3 regions of the Weizmannia sp. FSL K6-0777 genome follow, and region 1 is predicted to be linked to each of the others. Evidence: a T-box and tRNA genes for the amino acid it is inferred to sense, from the RefSeq annotation. Region 1 holds a T-box; the other regions hold tRNA genes.
What was found. A T-box is a leader RNA that pairs with one kind of tRNA and senses whether it is charged. The one in region 1 lies ahead of pheS (phenylalanine--tRNA ligase subunit alpha), so its partner is inferred to be a tRNA-Phe.
Positions count from the first base shown of each region.

Region 2: it encodes a tRNA-Phe, which carries the amino acid that the T-box ahead of pheS (phenylalanine--tRNA ligase subunit alpha) is inferred to sense. The anticodon was not compared.
Region 3: it encodes a tRNA-Phe, which carries the amino acid that the T-box ahead of pheS (phenylalanine--tRNA ligase subunit alpha) is inferred to sense. The anticodon was not compared.

Region 1 is NZ_CP151971.1:2,185,719-2,191,902, forward strand. It holds gene pheT (phenylalanine--tRNA ligase subunit beta) at 13-2,427, opposite strand; gene pheS (phenylalanine--tRNA ligase subunit alpha) at 2,440-3,477, opposite strand; T-box leader at 3,527-3,759, opposite strand; gene NST70_RS10485 (hypothetical protein) at 3,839-3,964, opposite strand; gene NST70_RS10490 (RNA methyltransferase) at 4,113-4,868, opposite strand; gene sspI (small acid-soluble spore protein SspI) at 4,973-5,185, shown strand; gene NST70_RS10500 (hypothetical protein) at 5,212-5,637, opposite strand; gene NST70_RS10505 (transposase) at 5,639-6,184, opposite strand, start outside.
Region 2 is NZ_CP151971.1:2,374,330-2,380,513, reverse strand. It holds rRNA gene NST70_RS11450 (23S ribosomal RNA) at 1-1,700, shown strand, start outside; rRNA gene rrf (5S ribosomal RNA) at 2,062-2,177, shown strand; tRNA gene NST70_RS11440 (tRNA-Val) at 2,186-2,258, shown strand; tRNA gene NST70_RS11435 (tRNA-Lys) at 2,430-2,505, shown strand; tRNA gene NST70_RS11430 (tRNA-Leu) at 2,518-2,599, shown strand; tRNA gene NST70_RS11425 (tRNA-Gly) at 2,616-2,690, shown strand; tRNA gene NST70_RS11420 (tRNA-Leu) at 2,700-2,785, shown strand; tRNA gene NST70_RS11415 (tRNA-Arg) at 2,803-2,876, shown strand; tRNA gene NST70_RS11410 (tRNA-Pro) at 2,890-2,966, shown strand; tRNA gene NST70_RS11405 (tRNA-Ala) at 2,980-3,055, shown strand; tRNA gene NST70_RS11400 (tRNA-Met) at 3,080-3,153, shown strand; tRNA gene NST70_RS11395 (tRNA-Ile) at 3,169-3,245, shown strand; tRNA gene NST70_RS11390 (tRNA-Ser) at 3,264-3,356, shown strand; tRNA gene NST70_RS11385 (tRNA-Met) at 3,374-3,447, shown strand; tRNA gene NST70_RS11380 (tRNA-Asp) at 3,450-3,522, shown strand; tRNA gene NST70_RS11375 (tRNA-Phe) at 3,531-3,606, shown strand; tRNA gene NST70_RS11370 (tRNA-His) at 3,630-3,702, shown strand; tRNA gene NST70_RS11365 (tRNA-Gly) at 3,710-3,783, shown strand; tRNA gene NST70_RS11360 (tRNA-Ile) at 3,788-3,861, shown strand; tRNA gene NST70_RS11355 (tRNA-Asn) at 3,867-3,941, shown strand; tRNA gene NST70_RS11350 (tRNA-Ser) at 3,945-4,036, shown strand; tRNA gene NST70_RS11345 (tRNA-Glu) at 4,042-4,113, shown strand; gene NST70_RS11340 (1,4-dihydroxy-2-naphthoate polyprenyltransferase) at 4,278-5,201, opposite strand; gene NST70_RS11335 (isochorismate synthase) at 5,446-6,184, shown strand, end outside.
Region 3 is NZ_CP151971.1:2,621,757-2,627,940, forward strand. It holds gene NST70_RS12590 (transposase family protein) at 1-300, opposite strand, end outside; tRNA gene NST70_RS12595 (tRNA-Leu) at 648-729, opposite strand; gene NST70_RS12600 (LLM class flavin-dependent oxidoreductase) at 847-1,866, opposite strand; gene NST70_RS12605 (hypothetical protein) at 2,240-2,443, shown strand; gene NST70_RS12610 (YetF domain-containing protein) at 2,492-2,704, shown strand; tRNA gene NST70_RS12615 (tRNA-Leu) at 2,946-3,027, opposite strand; tRNA gene NST70_RS12620 (tRNA-Cys) at 3,037-3,110, opposite strand; tRNA gene NST70_RS12625 (tRNA-Gly) at 3,116-3,190, opposite strand; tRNA gene NST70_RS12630 (tRNA-Gln) at 3,194-3,265, opposite strand; tRNA gene NST70_RS12635 (tRNA-His) at 3,273-3,348, opposite strand; tRNA gene NST70_RS12640 (tRNA-Trp) at 3,357-3,430, opposite strand; tRNA gene NST70_RS12645 (tRNA-Tyr) at 3,439-3,520, opposite strand; tRNA gene NST70_RS12650 (tRNA-Thr) at 3,529-3,604, opposite strand; tRNA gene NST70_RS12655 (tRNA-Phe) at 3,609-3,684, opposite strand; tRNA gene NST70_RS12660 (tRNA-Asp) at 3,703-3,778, opposite strand; tRNA gene NST70_RS12665 (tRNA-Met) at 3,791-3,864, opposite strand; tRNA gene NST70_RS12670 (tRNA-Val) at 3,874-3,949, opposite strand; tRNA gene NST70_RS12675 (tRNA-Glu) at 3,961-4,032, opposite strand; tRNA gene NST70_RS12680 (tRNA-Ser) at 4,046-4,135, opposite strand; tRNA gene NST70_RS12685 (tRNA-Asn) at 4,140-4,214, opposite strand; rRNA gene rrf (5S ribosomal RNA) at 4,221-4,336, opposite strand; rRNA gene NST70_RS12695 (23S ribosomal RNA) at 4,513-6,184, opposite strand, start outside.

The DNA.
Region 1 (6,184 bases):
TTTTTCTTGGGATTAGCCCCGTAGTACTGCGCCTGCTTTTTCTTTTACGGCGGCAAGTACTTTCTCATGCTGGGCGACGACTTCTTCATCTGTTAATGTGCGTTCCGGATCGAAATAAGTAAGCGAGAAGGCAATTGATTTTTTGTCGGGTTCCATATGCTCGCCTTCGTATAAATCAAAAATCGAAACGGATTTCAAAAGGGTTCCGCCGGCCTCCTGAATGATTGCCTGCAGCCGGGCTGCTTCCACATCGCGGTCGACAACAAGCGCAATATCGCGGGTGATAGCCGGGAAGCGCGGGATCGGCCGGTATTGAACCGGTTCGGCCGGGTAATGGTATACCGGCTCCAGTTTCAGTTCGAACACGTATGTTTCTTTGATATCGAGTTCTTTTTGTACGTTTGGATGCACCTGGCCGACAAAACCGATCGCTTCCCCGTCAAGTAAAATTTCCGCTGTCCTTCCCGGATGCAGCCCTTCAAATGTTGCCGCGTGGTAGGAAATAGCGCCGGAAACTCCGAGTTTTTCAAACAGGCCTTCCAAAATCCCTTTTGCCACAAAGAAATCTACTGCTTTCTTTTCTCCTTGCCACAAGTTGGAAACCCAAAGCCCGGTGATGGCGCCGGCGAGGTGTTCCTGTTCTTCCGGCTGCGCTCCGTCTGCCTTTTTCAAAAAGACATTGCCAACTTCATACAGGGCAACCGACTCGTTTTTACGTGCGACATTATACGCGACGGATTCCAAAAGATGCGGCAAAAGGCTTAAGCGCAGCACACTGCGTTCTTCGCTCATGGGCATGGCAACGCGGACTGGTTCGCGTTTTTCAAGCGCGTACTGGTGTGCTTTTTCTTCGCTTGTTAAAGAATATGTGGTTGCCTGGTACAGCCCCGTTCCTTCAAGAAAACGTTTCGTGGCGCGGCGTTTTTGCTGAATGACGTTCAAGCCGCCCCGCGTTCCCCTGCCCGCCGGCAATGTTTTTGGCAGCAGGTCATAACCGTACAGGCGCGCCACTTCTTCAATCAGATCTTCCTCAATCGTAATATCGCCGCGGCGGGTTGGCACAATCACTGTAAAACGGCCGTCTTCCCATGATGCTTCAAACTGGAGACGTTTAAAAATACGGAGCACTTCTTCCGCTGAAATTTGCGTTCCGAGCACACGGTTGATTTTTTCCAGCGTAATGGTGACAACAGCCGGCTCAATATGCAAATGATTTTCGGCAACCATTCCGGCAAGCACTTCTCCACCCGCATATTTGGCAATCAGCATTGCGGCCCGTTCTGCTGCGGGCACAACGCGGTTCGGATCAATCCCTCTTTCATAACGGCTGCTTGCCTCGCTGCGCAGGCCGTGGTCTTTTGAAGCCGTCCGAATTGTTCCGGCGTCAAAATAGGCGGATTCCAAAAGTACGTTTGTCGTCGTTTCGGATACTTCCGAATTGGCGCCGCCCATGACACCGGCCATTGCGACAGGTTCAGTGCCGTTCGTAATGACAAGATGGACATCTTTTAACGTGCGCTCCTGGTCATCGAGCGTGACCATTTTTTCCCCTTCACGCGCCATGCGGACGACAATTTCTTTGGAACCGAGCTTGTCATAGTCAAACGCATGGAGTGGCTGGCCGTATTCGAGCAAAATATAGTTCGTAATGTCGACCACATTGTTGTGCGGGCGGATTCCTTCTGCCATGAGCCGCGCCTGCATCCAGAGCGGGGACGGGCCGATTTTCACGTTGCGGATGACTTTTAATGTGTAAAGCGGCGCTGCTTCTTTTGCCTCGACACGGACCGAAATGGCATCAGCAGCTTTATCGGATGCTTCCTGCACTTTTGTTTCCGGCAATTTCACGTCTTTTCCAAGGATCGCTGCTACTTCGTAGGCAACGCCAAGCATGCTCATGCAGTCCGCCCGGTTCGGAGTAAGCCCCAGTTCAATAATCGTATCATCCAATCCTAAAAGTGGCAGCACATCCTTCCCCACTTCCACATCATCCGGGAACACATAAATGCCGTTTGCATACTCTTTTTGGACGAGCTTGCTTTCAACACCGAGTTCCTGCAGTGAGCAGATCATCCCGTTCGACTCCTCGCCGCGCAGTTTCGAGCGTTTGATTTTTACATGCCCCGGCAGCCAGGCGCCCGGTTTGGCAACGGCAACTTTCTGCCCTTTATCGACGTTTGGCGCGCCGCAAATAATTTGGACAGGCTCACCTTCCCCGATATCAACCAGGCATTTGTTTAATTTATCGGCGTTCGGATGCTTTTCTTTTTCCAAAACATGCCCGACAACGACATTTTTAATGCCTTCCCCCTTAAATGCCACGCTTTCGACTTCAATCCCGGTCCGCGTAATTTTTTCAGCCAGTTCTTCCGGCGAAATGCCGTCCAAATCTACATATTCCTGCAGCCATTTATATGAAACAAACATGTTTGACCCTCCTTATTCTTGTACGGAAAACTGCCGTAAAAAACGAATGTCATTTGTATAAAAGTGGCGGATGTCATCAACGCCGTATTTCAGCATCGCAATCCGCTCCGGCCCCATGCCAAATGCAAAACCGGTATATTTTTCCGGATCAAAGCCGGACATCCGTAATACGCGCGGGTGGACCATGCCGGCGCCCAAAATTTCAATCCAGCCGGTGCCTTTGCATACATGGCAACCGTGCCCACCGCACATTTTGCATGAAATATCCATTTCAACACTCGGTTCAGTGAACGGGAAAAAGCTCGGGCGCAGCCGGATTTCACGGTCTTCACCGAATAATTTTTTCGCAAACACTTCCAACGTCCCTTTTAAATCGGCCATCGTAATGTTTTCGTCAACAACGAGCCCTTCAATCTGCATAAACTGGTGGGAATGGGTCGCATCATCATTGTCGCGGCGGTATACTTTCCCTGGGCAGATGATTTTGACTGGCCCTTTGCCGTGATGTTTTTCCATTGTCCGCGCTTGGTTTGGTGAAGTATGGGTCCTGAGCAAAATGTCATCGGTTATGTAAAAGGTATCCTGCATATCGCGTGCCGGATGCCCTTTCGGCAGGTTCAGCGCTTCAAAATTGTAGTAATCGGTTTCCACTTCCGGCCCCTCGGCAATCGTATAGCCCATCCCGATAAACAAGTCTTCAATTTCCTCAATGACTTTTGTAAGCGGATGGTGGCTGCCTGCTTTTACCGGGCGGCCCGGCAGCGTGACATCAATTTTTTCAGATGCCAATTGTCGCTCGACGGCTTCCGCTTCCAATGCCGCCTGCTTTTTTTCGATACCTGTTTGAATGGCGGCACGCACTTCATTGGCGAGCGCGCCCATTTTCGGCCGTTCTTCTGCTGACAGCTTTCCCATGCCGCGCAAAACTTCCGTAATCGGGCCTTTTTTGCCGAGATAGGCGACACGGATCTCGTTCAGCGTTTTTAAATCAGCAGCCGCACCAATTTTGGCAAGCGCTTCGGTTTGCAGTGCTTTCAACGTTTCTTCCATTTTCTTGTACCTCCTTTAAGTTTTGGGCGTTAAAAAAGCCCCGTCCTGGAAAAGGGACGAGGCAATGGTTCGCGGTACCACCCTAATTAACATAATTAAATTATGTTCGCTTCATTTCAATAACGGCTTTTAACCGTCCCGCCTTTACATTGCAGGCAATGGTCCAAGCGGCAACTCGAGGGGTGAACTTCGCTTCATTTCCCCATAAAAATGCTTCCAGTCTACGGCATTTTCTCCCTGCATGGCGAAGATCAAGCTACTTTTCCCTGTCATGGTTTTTATCATTTTTCAATTATGTTTTATTATAGCGGGAAATGCCCGCAATTTCAAACGGAAAGTGACCTCTCTCTAGATGTTTATCTTAGAGGATAAAGTGCCTTCCCATTTTAGTCACAGGCGCGGCCGTTTTCACGCGAATTTTTTCGCAATAAATGAACGTGTTGAGGGTCACCTTTTTATTCTGGTCAAGCAGTGCAGCCGCTCTCATGAAAACGCCCTCCCCCGTTCCTTATTGGCACCCATGCTGAAAAATTGTCCCAGCTGTTTTTCATCATTCTGCCGCTGCTTCACCTCATGCATTTTATAGGTCTGCTTTTTTGCCTCAAACATGGATACATTCACTTTTTCCGCCGAAATTACGACCGCATCGCAAAGTCATACATTAAAATGCCGGCTGCCACCGCAACATTTAGCGACTCGCTTTTGCCGAAAATCGGGATGGACAAATTTTGTTCCGTTTGCGCAAGCAAGTCAGGGTGTACGCCGCTTCCTTCATTGCCAACAAGGATCGCAAAGGCATCACCTGGATTTACTTCGCGAAACGTTACGCCGTTTTCAAGCGCTGTTCCGTAAACCGGCACTGCCGCTTCGTTCAGTTTTTCAATCCACATGTTTAAATCGCCTTTTAAAAGCCCGACGTGGAGATGGCTTCCTTGTGCCGCACGCAACACTTTCGGGCTGTACGGATCCGCCGTGCCCTTGCCGAAAATAACGGCATCAAACCCGGCTGCGTCCGCCGTCCGGATCATCGTTCCTGTATTGCCGGGATCCTGCACGGCATCAATTAAAAGATAACGCCTGCCGATGATTTTGGACGGCTGTTTTTTCATCCGGCACACGGCAAAAATGCCTTGCGTCGTTTCTGTATCGGCAAGCGTTTTGCTGATTTCATGCGTGACAGTGGTTACCGGCACCCCTTCCGTATTCCAGCGGTTTGGCAGGTCCACGCCTTCTTCAACAATAATTTCTGTCACTACTTCTTCTTTCAGCGCTTCTTCGACGAGATGGAACCCTTCCAGCAAATAAGTAAATGTTTTTTCGCGTTCTTTTTTCGCGGTGAGTTTTTTCCAATGCTTTACTTGCGGATTTTGCAAGGATTGTATGTATTTCAACGTGTTTGCTCCCTTTTCGTTAAGTTTTCCTTGGAATAGTATACATAAAAATTGTGGCCATGTGAAATGCTAGCAGTGAAAGTGATCAAAGGAGCTGAACCGAAATGGATTTGGACTTGCGGAAAGCAGTCATTCACAATGTAAAAGAGGACACGCAAGATCAGTTAAAAGATACGATTGTCGATGCCATTCAAAGGGGCGAAGAAAAAATGCTCCCGGGGCTCGGCGTCCTCTTTGAAGTCATTTGGAACCATGCGGATACACAGGAACAAAAAATGATGCTGGAAACGCTCGAGCAGGGGCTGAGCCAGGCGTAACAAGGGAGCGGAAAAAGCCGCTCCTTCTATATGTGCACCGGCTCTTCCAATCCGTTTACAGTTGCAATGAATGACGGCAAATTTCTTTTATGCCAGCCGTAACCGATTAGCACTTTGTTTAATCGGAAAACAGCCGTACCATCCGAAGTCCCAACATACAGTCTGTGGTAAGTAAGCTTCGGAACAGTTTTCATGCTTGTGATCTTTTCTCCCGGAATAAATGCCGTTTCGTCCGGTAACATATTGCCCGTAATATTATTGATTGGAATGACGGTCAGCCCTTGTTCACTATAGCTGATCACATTATACTTTGTCCCCAGTGCTCCCGCCGGCCCTCTCAGCAAATAATCCGAAAACGATGGCAAAATGATCCCGCAAACCGTACACTTCTCCGCTGTTTTATCATATCTGCCAGCCTCTGTTAAAAAAGCAACAAAATCCTTTTCTTTCAACTCAACTTTCGCAGAGTGAAATTGGCAAATAAGCTTTGATATAACTAGGTAGGCCAGAGATCCACTGTTCCAGTTGACTTTGAATTAACTTTTTAAATCTTTTATTGGTCTGTTTTAGTGCGTCTTGAAGAAGCTCGATTAACTGCTGCAATGCAACAGCCCAATCAAGTTCATTTACTTCGTCGCAAAGTTCATAAAACAGCCTGCCTATTGTTCTTTGATCGGTGTTGCAGCGGTTTTGCCACGATAGCACGATAAAACGTGCAAATACAATAGTGGTATGGCTGATTAACCCATCATACGAGCGACTTTGGAGCTCTTTTTCAAGTTTTAAAAGCGATTTTGTCGTCTTAAAGAACACTTCAATATCCCAACGCATCCCATAGATTCGAACAATTTCCTGTTCGGAAAGGGTGCAGTCCGTACTGAGGAGGGCAAGCCATTCACTTTTCTTGTTTCTGTTTTGAACGAATATAACTTTTACAGGAGTTCCATTCGCCATAACGGTACGGATAGAGCGAAGGATACCCTTCTTCGACTGTAGGGG
Region 2 (6,184 bases), 190 kb from region 1:
AGGAGAGCGTTCTAAGGGCGTTGAAGCCGGACCGGAAGGACCGGTGGAGCGCTTAGAAGTGAGAATGCCGGTATGAGTAGCGAAAGAAGGGTGAGAATCCCTTCCACCGAATGCCTAAGGTTTCCTGAGGAAGGCTCGTCCGCTCAGGGTTAGTCGGGGCCTAAGCCGAGGCCGAAAGGCGTAGGCGATGGACAACAGGTTGATATTCCTGTACCGCCTCTTCACCGTTTGAACGATGGGGGGACGCAGGAGGATAGGGCAAGCGCGACACTGGTTGATCGCGTCCAAGCAGTTAGGCCGGTGCGGAGGCAAATCCTTCGCGCCAAGGCGGAGCTGTGATGGCGAGGGAAATTTTAGTACCGAAGTTCCTGATTCCACACTGCCAAGAAAAGCCTCTAGTGAGGTGAAAGGCGCCCGTACCGCAAACCGACACAGGTAGGCGAGGAGAGAATCCTAAGGTGAGCGAGAGAACTCTCGTTAAGGAACTCGGCAAAATGACCCCGTAACTTCGGGAGAAGGGGTGCTTTTTGGGGTGTATGCCCCGGGAAGCCGCAGTGAATAGGCCCAGGCGACTGTTTAGCAAAAACACAGGTCTCTGCGAAGCCGCAAGGCGAAGTATAGGGGCTGACACCTGCCCGGTGCTGGAAGGTTAAGGAGAGGGGTTAGCCGTAAGGCGAAGCTCTGAACTGAAGCCCCAGTAAACGGCGGCCGTAACTATAACGGTCCTAAGGTAGCGAAATTCCTTGTCAGGTAAGTTCTGACCCGCACGAAAGGTGTAACGATCTGGGCACTGTCTCAACGAGAGACTCGGTGAAATTATAGTACCTGTGAAGATGCAGGTTACCCGCGACAGGACGGAAAGACCCCATGGAGCTTTACTGCAGCCTGATATTGAATTTTGGTACAGCTTGTACAGGATAGGTAGGAGCCTTGGAAACCGGAGCGCCAGCTTCGGCGGAGGCATCGGTGGGATACTACCCTGGCTGTATTGAAATTCTAACCCGCACCCCTTACCGGGGTGGGAGACAGTGTCAGGCAGGCAGTTTGACTGGGGCGGTCGCCTCCTAAAAGGTAACGGAGGCGCCCAAAGGTTCCCTCAGAATGGTTGGAAATCATTCGCAGAGTGTAAAGGCATAAGGGAGCTTGACTGCGAGACTTACAAGTCGGGCAGGGACGAAAGTCGGGCTTAGTGATCCGGTGGTTCCGCATGGAAGGGCCATCGCTCAACGGATAAAAGCTACCCTGGGGATAACAGGCTGATCTCCCCCAAGAGTCCACATCGACGGGGAGGTTTGGCACCTCGATGTCGGCTCATCGCATCCTGGGGCTGTAGTCGGTCCCAAGGGTTGGGCTGTTCGCCCATTAAAGCGGTACGCGAGCTGGGTTCAGAACGTCGTGAGACAGTTCGGTCCCTATCCGTCGCGGGCGCAGGAAATTTGAGAGGAGCTGTCCTTAGTACGAGAGGACCGGGATGGACGCACCGCTGGTGTACCAGTTGTCTTGCCAAAGGCATCGCTGGGTAGCTATGTGCGGAAGGGATAAGTGCTGAAAGCATCTAAGCATGAAGCCCCCCTCAAGATGAGATTTCCCACAGTTTATACTGGTAAGATCCCTGAAAGATGATCAGGTTGATAGGTCCGGGGTGGAAGCGCGGCGACGCGTGCAGCTGACGGATACTAATCGATCGAGGACTTAACCAAATAGAAAAGTGAAGGGCGCTCGCTCATCGGCGTATGAACTTCAAGGCCCCCGCCTGAGATAAAGGAAACACGACGAGCCTTAAAAGGCGAGTCGATGCCCGCTTATCGTAGGAAAGGGGGACGGGAAGTTCACTAGCCGATAGCGCCCGGAACTGGACAATAGAAAAGCGGAGGTGCCTTGTTTAGCCCCGACAAGCGAATGTTCTGACCGGCATGGAGCCGTCTTTTGGCTCCGTGGCGGGCAGGTTATTCGACCTCGAGGGGCTAGGCACCGGAGCTGGACAATTTTTAAAGCTATTCTCCGTTTACAGTTTTTTCTCCCATCCGGTTTTCAGGGAACACATCCCAAATAAAATACAGGTCCGGTGATGATGGCGGAAAGGACACACCCGAACACATCCCGAACTCGGAAGTTAAGCTTTCCAGCGCCGATGGTAGTTGGGGGTTTCCTCCTGCGAGAGTAGGACGTTGCCGGGCCATAATACGGAGGATTAGCTCAGCTGGGAGAGCGTCTGCCTTACAAGCAGAGGGTCGGCGGTTCGATCCCGTCATCCTCCATTTTTATGCCATCCCGGTTCAGGGGCAACCGGCTTTCTATCGGGAGGCCGGGGATACTGCCTTGTGACCGGCACCATACTTGCGGGAATCCTGAAAGAAAATAGATATGTACATATTTAACCCAATATAGTATAATTTTCTTTGTGACAAGTAATGTCGTTATCGGAATATGAGCCATTAGCTCAGTTGGTAGAGCATCTGACTTTTAATCAGAGGGTCGCAGGTTCGAATCCTGCATGGCTCACCATTTATCTTATCCGCGGGTGTGGCGGAATTGGCAGACGCACCAGACTTAGGATCTGGCGCCGCAAGGCGTGGGGGTTCGACTCCCTTCACCCGCACTGTTTAGCACGATATGCGGAAGTAGTTCAGTGGTAGAACATCACCTTGCCAAGGTGGGGGTCGCGGGTTCGAATCCCGTCTTCCGCTCCATTTTATCCCGCCGGGGTGGCGGAATTGGCAGACGCACAGGACTTAAAATCCTGCGGTAGGTGACTACCGTACCGGTTCGACTCCGGTCCTCGGCATCAGTACCATGACAAATGCGCCCATAGCTCAATTGGATAGAGCGTTTGACTACGGATCAAAAGGTTAGGGGTTCGACTCCTCTTGGGCGCGCTTATTCCTGTTTCGGGAAGTAGCTCAGCTTGGCAGAGCACATGGTTAGGGACCATGGGGTCGCAGGTTCAAATCCTGTCTTCCCGACCATGAAGATCATAACGGGGCCTTAGCTCAGCTGGGAGAGCGCCTGCTTTGCACGCAGGAGGTCAGCGGTTCGATCCCGCTAGGCTCCACCAATCCACCAAACAGAGTCAAATAACGGCGGCGTAGCTCAGCTGGCTAGAGCGTACGGTTCATACCCGTGAGGTCGGGGGTTCGATCCCCTCCGCCGCTATATTTTGTATATATCGGACCTTTAGCTCAGCTGGTTAGAGCAGACGGCTCATAACCGTCCGGTCGTAGGTTCGAGTCCTACAAGGTCCACCATTTTTTATTTTTTCATACGGAGGAATACCCAAGTCTGGCTGAAGGGATCGGTCTTGAAAACCGACAGGCGGGTTACACCGCGCGGGGGTTCGAATCCCTCTTCCTCCGCCATTTCATTATTTTATCATCGCGGGGTGGAGCAGTCTGGTAGCTCGTCGGGCTCATAACCCGAAGGTCGCAGGTTCAAATCCTGCCCCCGCAATTGGTCCCGTGGTGTAGCGGTTATCACGCCTGCCTGTCACGCAGGAGATCGCGGGTTCGATTCCCGTCGGGACCGCTTGTTTTGGCTCGGTAGCTCAGTCGGTAGAGCAAAGGACTGAAAATCCTTGTGTCGGCGGTTCGATTCCGTCCCGAGCCACCATTGGTTTCAATGAAAAATATATGGCGGTTGTGGCGAAGTGGTTAACGCACCGGATTGTGGCTCCGGCATTCATGGGTTCGATTCCCATCATCCGCCCTTTGCTGCGGGTGTAGTTTAGTGGTAAAACCACAGCCTTCCAAGCTGTTGTCGTGGGTTCGATTCCCATCACCCGCTCCACTTTGGGCCTATAGCTCAGCTGGTTAGAGCGCACGCCTGATAAGCGTGAGGTCGATGGTTCAAGTCCATTTAGGCCCATATATTCCGCAGTAGCTCAGTGGTAGAGCAATCGGCTGTTAACCGATCGGTCGTAGGTTCGAATCCTACCTGCGGAGCCATATGGAGAAGTACTCAAGTGGCTGAAGAGGCGCCCCTGCTAAGGGTGTAGGTCGCGATTAGCGGCGCGAGGGTTCAAATCCCTCCTTCTCCGCCATTTTTGGCCCGTTGGTCAAGCGGTTAAGACACCGCCCTTTCACGGCGGTAACACGGGTTCGAATCCCGTACGGGTCATACTGGTCACGAAGCTGTTCCGGAAACTGCCGGAGTAGCTTTTTTTGCGCGTTTTTTCACTTCTGCAAACCTCTTCAGGACTTCACCCAGGCTACGGGTCCGGTAAAGTATGATAGAAAAAACGCAAAAACAAACGGCGGAGTGTTACACTCCGCCGTTTGTTTTTAAATAAAATGATCGATCAAAAAGCTGATGGATAAAAGCACCCCGAAAATGGTGTTTGTCTGTGCGGTTGCTTTCATGGCAGGCAGCATTTGCAACGGTTCACTTTTTCCAATAAAGCCTTTAATGGCCCGGACCGGTTTCGGTGTGCTGACGAAAACGAGCAATACCCACGGGGTTACAACACCGAACAAAACGAGCCCGGCCATCCAGAGATAGGAAAGGGCAAACATTGCGGCCAGAAGCAGGATGGCTCCTTTCCGGCCGAGCAGAATGGCGATCGTTTTTCTGCCATTTGCTTTATCGCCGTCCAGATCGCGGATATTATTCGACAGCATAATGGCACCGATTAAAATCATAATCGGAATCGAAATAAATACAATCGGCCATGTGATCGTTTTTGTCTGGATAAAAAACGATATTAATATAATAATTACACCCATAAAAAAGCCGGAAATCAGTTCGCCAAGCGGCGTTGATGAAATTGGAAAAGGCCCTGCAGTGTAAAGATAAGCAACAAGCATGCAGACAGTGCCGATTACAGCAATCCACCAGGAACTTTGCGAGCAAATGTAAACGCCGATCAGCATGGCTGCACCGAAAAAAGCAAAGGCGAGGTGGAGCACCGTTTTCGGTTTGATGCCGTTTCTGACAATTGCCCCGCCGATCCCGACGGAATGCTCGGTATCAAGGCCGCGTTTGTAATCGTAATATTCATTAAACATATTGGTTGCTGCCTGAATTAACAGGGTTGCAACCAGCATTGCAGCAAACAGCAGCAGATTGATGCGGGCAATGCCCAAAGCCAGTACTGTCCCGAGAATGACAGGCACAAAACCGGCCGTTAAAGTATGGGGCCGTGTTAATTGCCACCAGATCCGCCAGCCTTTGTCAGGGCCGATTGCTGGAGAAGATTGCGCATTCATCTTCTTACTCTCCTTTTATGCTATTCTTATATAAATATGGCGAAATTAGTACATTTAAAGTTTAGGGAAATCAGGCCCATGTGTCAATGTATTTGGTTGGCAATCTTATTTTAAGCCGTTTTGCTGAATTTAACCGGCAAATTTTATATAATAGATGAGGTATGTTCATAAAAATGTTAAGTTTTCATATGAAAACTGTGATAGATGGCCCGGCAAAAAGTAAGAGAGGTTTGGAGGAGATCTTTTGGCTAATGAGGATATATTAATGAAAGAAAAAACGGCGCCGGCATTAAAACTGGTAAGCAAAGTCATAAAATGCCGCACTGCACCGGATCCGCTCCGCCTTTTTACAGCGGGTGCCGCGCATTTTTACGGCAGCCGGTTTTTCTGGCAGGATGCCGATCGCGAAACCGTATTTGTCGGTTTTGGCTGCGTATGGTCATGTACGGTCACAGCCTCTGACGGTTTTGCCCAAATGGAAGACGAATGGCGAAATTTGAAGGGGGCGGGCGAAGTTTATTCGGGAACCGGTGAAACGGGAACAGGGCCTGTGCTTTTCGGCGGTTTTGCGTTTGACGGGACGGTTGCAAAGCAGGAATGGAAAACATTTGGTCAAGGCATTTTCCGCGTGCCGCAAATTCTTTTCACTTTTAAAAAAGATGCCGTCTTTCTCACGGTAAATGGATGCGGCGGAACAGAGAGCGTGCAGGAAGCGGAGGAAACCGTACGAAGCCTTTTAAACGGCAGTACAGCTTTCCCTGCACTTCCGCTTTTAAAAGCTGTAAAGGAAATCGGTTCGGACGAATGGAAAAAAAGTGTCGCAACAGCCGTGGAGTTTATCCGGGAAGGGAGAATGGACAAAGTTGTCCTGGCAAGAAAACTGGAACTTGCTTTTGACGGTGTGGTGAGCCCGGATGCGGTGCTTGCGGCGCTTTCCGTCCAGCAGCATGACAGCTATTTATTTGTGCTGGAAGAAGGCAGTG
Region 3 (6,184 bases), 440 kb from region 1:
ATAATGTGGAAGTTCTTCAAGAGAATCTAAGCCTAACACCTTCCCTACATTTTTAATACATTCTTCTTTATTAAAACTCTCACTCATGTTTCTCATGGATTTTAGGCCGGTCATATTTTTCAACATCATCGTAAATAAAAGGACCTCTGGACCATAAGTGATATAGCTTTGATGTCGGTGGTCTGCTACCTTTTTTAGGTTATTCATCAGGTCTTTGAAAAAATGCTTCTGAATTTTAAGGAACTCGAAAAAATAATTTGCTTCTTTTTCACGATTTCTTTTTTCTTTTCTAGTAACCAAAATAAAAACCCCCTCAAAACAGCCAAGTTTAATTAGGGCTTGCTGAACGAATCAAATTTTAGCTTGTATTCGACTTGTCACTAAGCCATGCCAAAATATTCGTCCAGCAAGCTCTAATTATTTAAATTATTACATATTTAGCCGCATTTTTGGGGGGGGGGAATAGTTAAATTATCACGAAAAATTTTTACTCCTCAGAGCTGCTTTAGTAAATGCAAACCGAAATTCATCCCTTACCTTCTGCCCTTCACCGATTGAAGAGAGTGACTTCTTCCGGAAAATGAAAAAACGCTCCTTACTAGATTATAAGGAACGTTTTACCGAAAAACTGAAATGTGATCTTTTGATACCGGTGGTCGGGGTCGAACCGACACTCCCGAAGGAACACGATTTTGAGTCGTGCGCGTCTGCCAATTCCGCCACACCGGCATGATCCTATGAATCTCAAACAAAACTGTTTGTTATGTCACTTTTATAATTATATCCAGATCGTAAAAAATGTCAATAACCATTGTGTGAAAAAGGGAAGCAAAACAGCTCCCCTATTCACATATGATCTTCCTTCAGTTCACTTAGGATCTCATAAGACCGCAGCCGCTCTTCATGGTTGTAAATATGCGATACAAACATCAACTCATCGACCTGTGTATCATCCAAAAATTCTTCCATTTTCTCTTTGATTGTCTGTTTTGAACCGATAAAAGCATATTCAAGCTGACGCAATGCCGCTTCTTTTTCAAACGGAGTCCAAATCCCGTTCATGCTATCGACAGGCGGCTGCAGCGTCTGCGATTTTCCACGGATAACGCCGAGGAAAAACTGGTACAGGCTTGTTGCGATCCTTTCTGCTTCTGCATCTGTGTCAGCTGCTACGCCATTCACACACGCAATCACATATGGCTTTTGCAAATACTTGGACGGTTTGAAGTTCTCCCGATAAAGGTATAAAGCATCAAACAATTGCGCTGGTGCAAAATGGCTTGCAAACGAAAACGGCAGGCCGAGCCTGGCAGCAAGTGTGGCACTGTATGTACTTGACCCAAGAAGCCAAACCGGAACATCCACCCCTTCTGCCACGACGGCCCGTGCATACGTCCTGCGTTCTTTATCCGAGAGAAAATAGTTCATCAGTTCTTGGACATTATCCGGAAAATCCATTTCCCCGCCCCTTAAATTCCTTCTGAGCGCCGCAGCTGTCAATTGGTCTGTACCCGGCGCACGGCCAAGGCCGAGATCAATTCTGCCTGGATAGATGGAACCCAGTGTTCCAAACTGCTCAGCCACGACAAGCGGTGCATGATTTGGAAGCATCACACCGCCAGACCCGACACGGATGGTTTTCGTCCCTGCCGCTATATACCCGACTAAAACAGCCGTTGCAGAGCTGGCTACTCCCACCATATTATGGTGCTCCGCGAGCCAGTATCGTTTGTAGCCCCAATTTTCAACATGCTGTGCGAGGCTTAGGCTATTTTTAAACGAATCTGCCGGTGTCTTTCCAGATAAAACGGGGATCAAATCTAAAACCGAAAATGCAACGTCATTCAACTTTTTTTGACTACCCATTGTCCGCTTCCTTTCCTTCTACTCGTGAAGATAGATCTATTGTAAAATAACAGATTCCCAAAACAAAATGATTTGCCTAACCTGTCCGGTGTATCCCAATGATGAGAACGTTCGTTTATGATACTGAAATTAAGGGAAAATGCAATGAAAAACAGTGCTCGTATGATCGGACCCATGGGCGTTGGGTGTTTCGGGTACAAGCTTCCCAATAGAAGCAGCAGAAAGAGCATTGGTATCCAAACTTCATGAAGTTGGCGAAATGGAAAATAGACTGCTTGTTGAAGCAGTATGCATAACTGGATCAAGCGTTGGAAAGCCCCGTAAAAGTGAACAATCGAGAGAAAACCGGACCTTTTGAAGGAGGGGGTTAGCGATGCAAATTGGCATGGACTTATTAAAATTGATTATGGGCTTTCTTGCGCTCATTTTTTGTCTAAAATGTACCGGCGCCAAAAGCATTTCAAACCTTACGCCAATCGACTTCATCTGGAGCATAATGCTGTCTGAAATCGTCGGCAACGGCCTTTATGACCCAAGTGTAAAATGGTACTACATTCTTGTGATGCTTTCTGTTTAGGTCATCATTAAAATCATTTTTGACATCCTCATTTATCGCTATGATAAACTGGAAAAATTCCTTATCGGGGATAAAACGGTGATTATCGATAAAGGAAAAATTAACAAAGTCGTACTGAAAAAAAATAAAATTGATATGAATCAACTGTCGGAGTTATTGAGAAAGCAGGGCGTATTTTTGCTTGATGAAATTGACCAGGCCTATCTTGAAAAAGATGGGACGGTTACGGTGAAAAAAAGAAAAAACAACCCTAGTAAATAGTAGGCTGCCCAGTTCTGTTCTCATTATAAAAGGAAAATCTAAGATAGTATTTCCAAACCTTTCTTATTAGATCAATTCCCTTTTTGTACAAGTTAAAAAACTATAGATACTCACAAGTGTACGCTTTCAAGCAGCCACTTAAATTGGCCTCGGCTTCAATAATATAATTGCAATAAAAAAACGCTTCTCTTTATCTTGAGAAGCGTTCCATTTGGCATCAGCTTTCAATGTGATGCTATTATACCGGTGGTCGGGGTCGAACCGACACTCCCGAAGGAACACGATTTTGAGTCGTGCGCGTCTGCCAATTCCGCCACACCGGCATGATATGATGGAGGCGGCAACCGGAATCGAACCGGTGATAAAGGTTTTGCAGACCTCTGCCTTACCTCTTGGCTATGCCGCCATCAATGGAGCGGAAGACGGGATTCGAACCCGCGACCCCCACCTTGGCAAGGTGATGTTCTACCACTGAACTACTTCCGCATACTGGGCCAGCTGGATTCGAACCAGCGCATGACGGAGTCAAAGTCCGTTGCCTTACCGCTTGGCTATGGCCCAATAAATATGGGGCGGATGGTGGGAATCGAACCCACGAATGCCGGAGCCACAATCCGGTGCGTTAACCACTTCGCCACAACCGCCATCATAATGGCAGGGGCAGTAGGAATCGAACCCACACTGGAGGTTTTGGAGACCTCTGTTCTACCTTTAAACTATGCCCCTTTAAAAAATGGAGGGGGACGGATTCGAACCGCCGAACCCTGAGGGAGCGGATTTACAGTCCGCCGCGTTTAGCCACTTCGCTACCCCTCCATATTGCGTGGTGCCGGCCAGAGGACTTGAACCCCCAACCTACTGATTACAAGTCAGTTGCTCTACCAATTGAGCTAGACCGGCCAAATGGTGGCTCGGGACGGAATCGAACCGCCGACACAAGGATTTTCAGTCCTTTGCTCTACCGACTGAGCTACCGAGCCACAATTATGTAAAATGGATGGCGGTCCCGACGGGAATCGAACCCGCGATCTCCTGCGTGACAGGCAGGCGTGATAACCGCTACACTACGGGACCTTTATATGTAAATTGCGGGGGCAGGATTTGAACCTGCGACCTTCGGGTTATGAGCCCGACGAGCTACCAGACTGCTCCACCCCGCGATGATAAAATGGTGGAGGATGACGGGATCGAACCGCCGACCCTCTGCTTGTAAGGCAGACGCTCTCCCAGCTGAGCTAATCCTCCAGTTATAATGATGACCCGTACGGGATTCGAACCCGTGTTACCGCCGTGAAAGGGCGGTGTCTTAACCGCTTGACCAACGGGCCATATGGATCATGACGGAGAGCAAGGGATTCGAACCCTTGAGACAGCTTTTAGCCGCCTACACGATTTCCAATCGTGCTCCTTCGGCCTCTCGGACAGCTCTCCATGATGGCTCCGCAGGTAGGATTCGAACCTACGACCGATCGGTTAACAGCCGATTGCTCTACCACTGAGCTACTGCGGAATACAAGCCCGGCAGCGTCCTACTCTCGCAGGGGGAAACCCCCAACTACCATCGGCGCTGGAAAGCTTAACTTCCGTGTTCGGGATGGGAACGGGTGTGACCTTTCCGCCATCGCCACCGGACCTTAATGACAAAAATCATTATAACAAAGTTTTCATTTCTTATCAACAGGAATTATGTGATTCCCTGAAAACCGGATGGGAGAAAAAACTGTAAACGGAGAATGCGTTTTTACTTCTAACTTTGAGAATTGTCTAGCTCCAGCGCACCTTTTTCAAGGCGGCCTTCACTTTTCTATTTGGTTAAGTCCTCGATCGATTAGTATCCGTCAGCTCCACGCGTCGCCGCGCTTCCACCCCGGACCTATCAACCTGATCATCTTTCAGGGATCTTACCAGTATAAACTGTGGGAAATCTCATCTTGAGGGGGGCTTCATGCTTAGATGCTTTCAGCACTTATCCCTTCCGCACATAGCTACCCAGCGATGCCTTTGGCAAGACAACTGGTACACCAGCGGTGCGTCCATCCCGGTCCTCTCGTACTAAGGACAGCTCCTCTCAAATTTCCTGCGCCCGCGACGGATAGGGACCGAACTGTCTCACGACGTTCTGAACCCAGCTCGCGTACCGCTTTAATGGGCGAACAGCCCAACCCTTGGGACCGACTACAGCCCCAGGATGCGATGAGCCGACATCGAGGTGCCAAACCTCCCCGTCGATGTGGACTCTTGGGGGAGATCAGCCTGTTATCCCCAGGGTAGCTTTTATCCGTTGAGCGATGGCCCTTCCATGCGGAACCACCGGATCACTAAGCCCGACTTTCGTCCCTGCTCGACTTGTAAGTCTCGCAGTCAAGCTCCCTTATGCCTTTACACTCTGCGAATGATTTCCAACCATTCTGAGGGAACCTTTGGGCGCCTCCGTTACCTTTTAGGAGGCGACCGCCCCAGTCAAACTGCCTGCCTGACACTGTCTCCCACCCCGGTAAGGGGTGCGGGTTAGAATTTCAATACAGCCAGGGTAGTATCCCACCGATGCCTCCGCCGAAGCTGGCGCTCCGGTTTCCAAGGCTCCTACCTATCCTGTACAAGCTGTACCAAAATTCAATATCAGGCTGCAGTAAAGCTCCATGGGGTCTTTCCGTCCTGTCGCGGGTAACCTGCATCTTCACAGGTACTATAATTTCACCGAGTCTCTCGTTGAGACAGTGCCCAGATCGTTACACCTTTCGTGCGGGTCAGAACTTACCTGACAAGGAATTTCGCTACCTTAGGACCGTTATAGTTACGGCCGCCGTTTACTGGGGCTTCAGTTCAGAGCTTCGCCTTACGGCTAACCCCTCTCCTTAACCTTCCAGCACCGGGCAGGTGTCAGCCCCTATACTTCGCCTTGCGGCTTCGCAGAGACCTGTGTTTTTGCTAAACAGTCGCCTGGGCCTATTCACTGCGGCTTCCCGGGGCATACACCCCAAAAAGCACCCCTTCTCCCGAAGTTACGGGGTCATTTTGCCGAGTTCCTTAACGAGAGTTCTCTCGCTCACCTTAGGATTCTCTCCTCGCCTACCTGTGTCGGTTTGCGGTACGGGCGCCTTTCACCTCACTAGAGGCTTTTCTTGGCAGTGTGGAATCAGGAACTTCGGTACTAAAATTTCCCTCGCCATCACAGCTCCGCCTTGGCGCGAAGGATTTGCCTCCGCACCGGCCTAACTGCTTGGACGCGATCAACCAGTGTCGCGCTTGCCCTATCCTCCTGCGTCCCCCCATCGTTCAAACGGTGAAGAGGCGGTACAGGAATATCAACCTGTTGTCCATCGCCTACGCCTTTCGGCCTCGGCTTAGGCCCCGACTAACCCTGAGCGGACGAGCCTTCCTCAGGAAACCTTAGGCATTCGGTGGAAGGGATTCTCACCCTTCTTTCGCTACTCATACCGGCATTCTCACTTCTAAGCGCTCCACCGGTCCTTCCGGTCC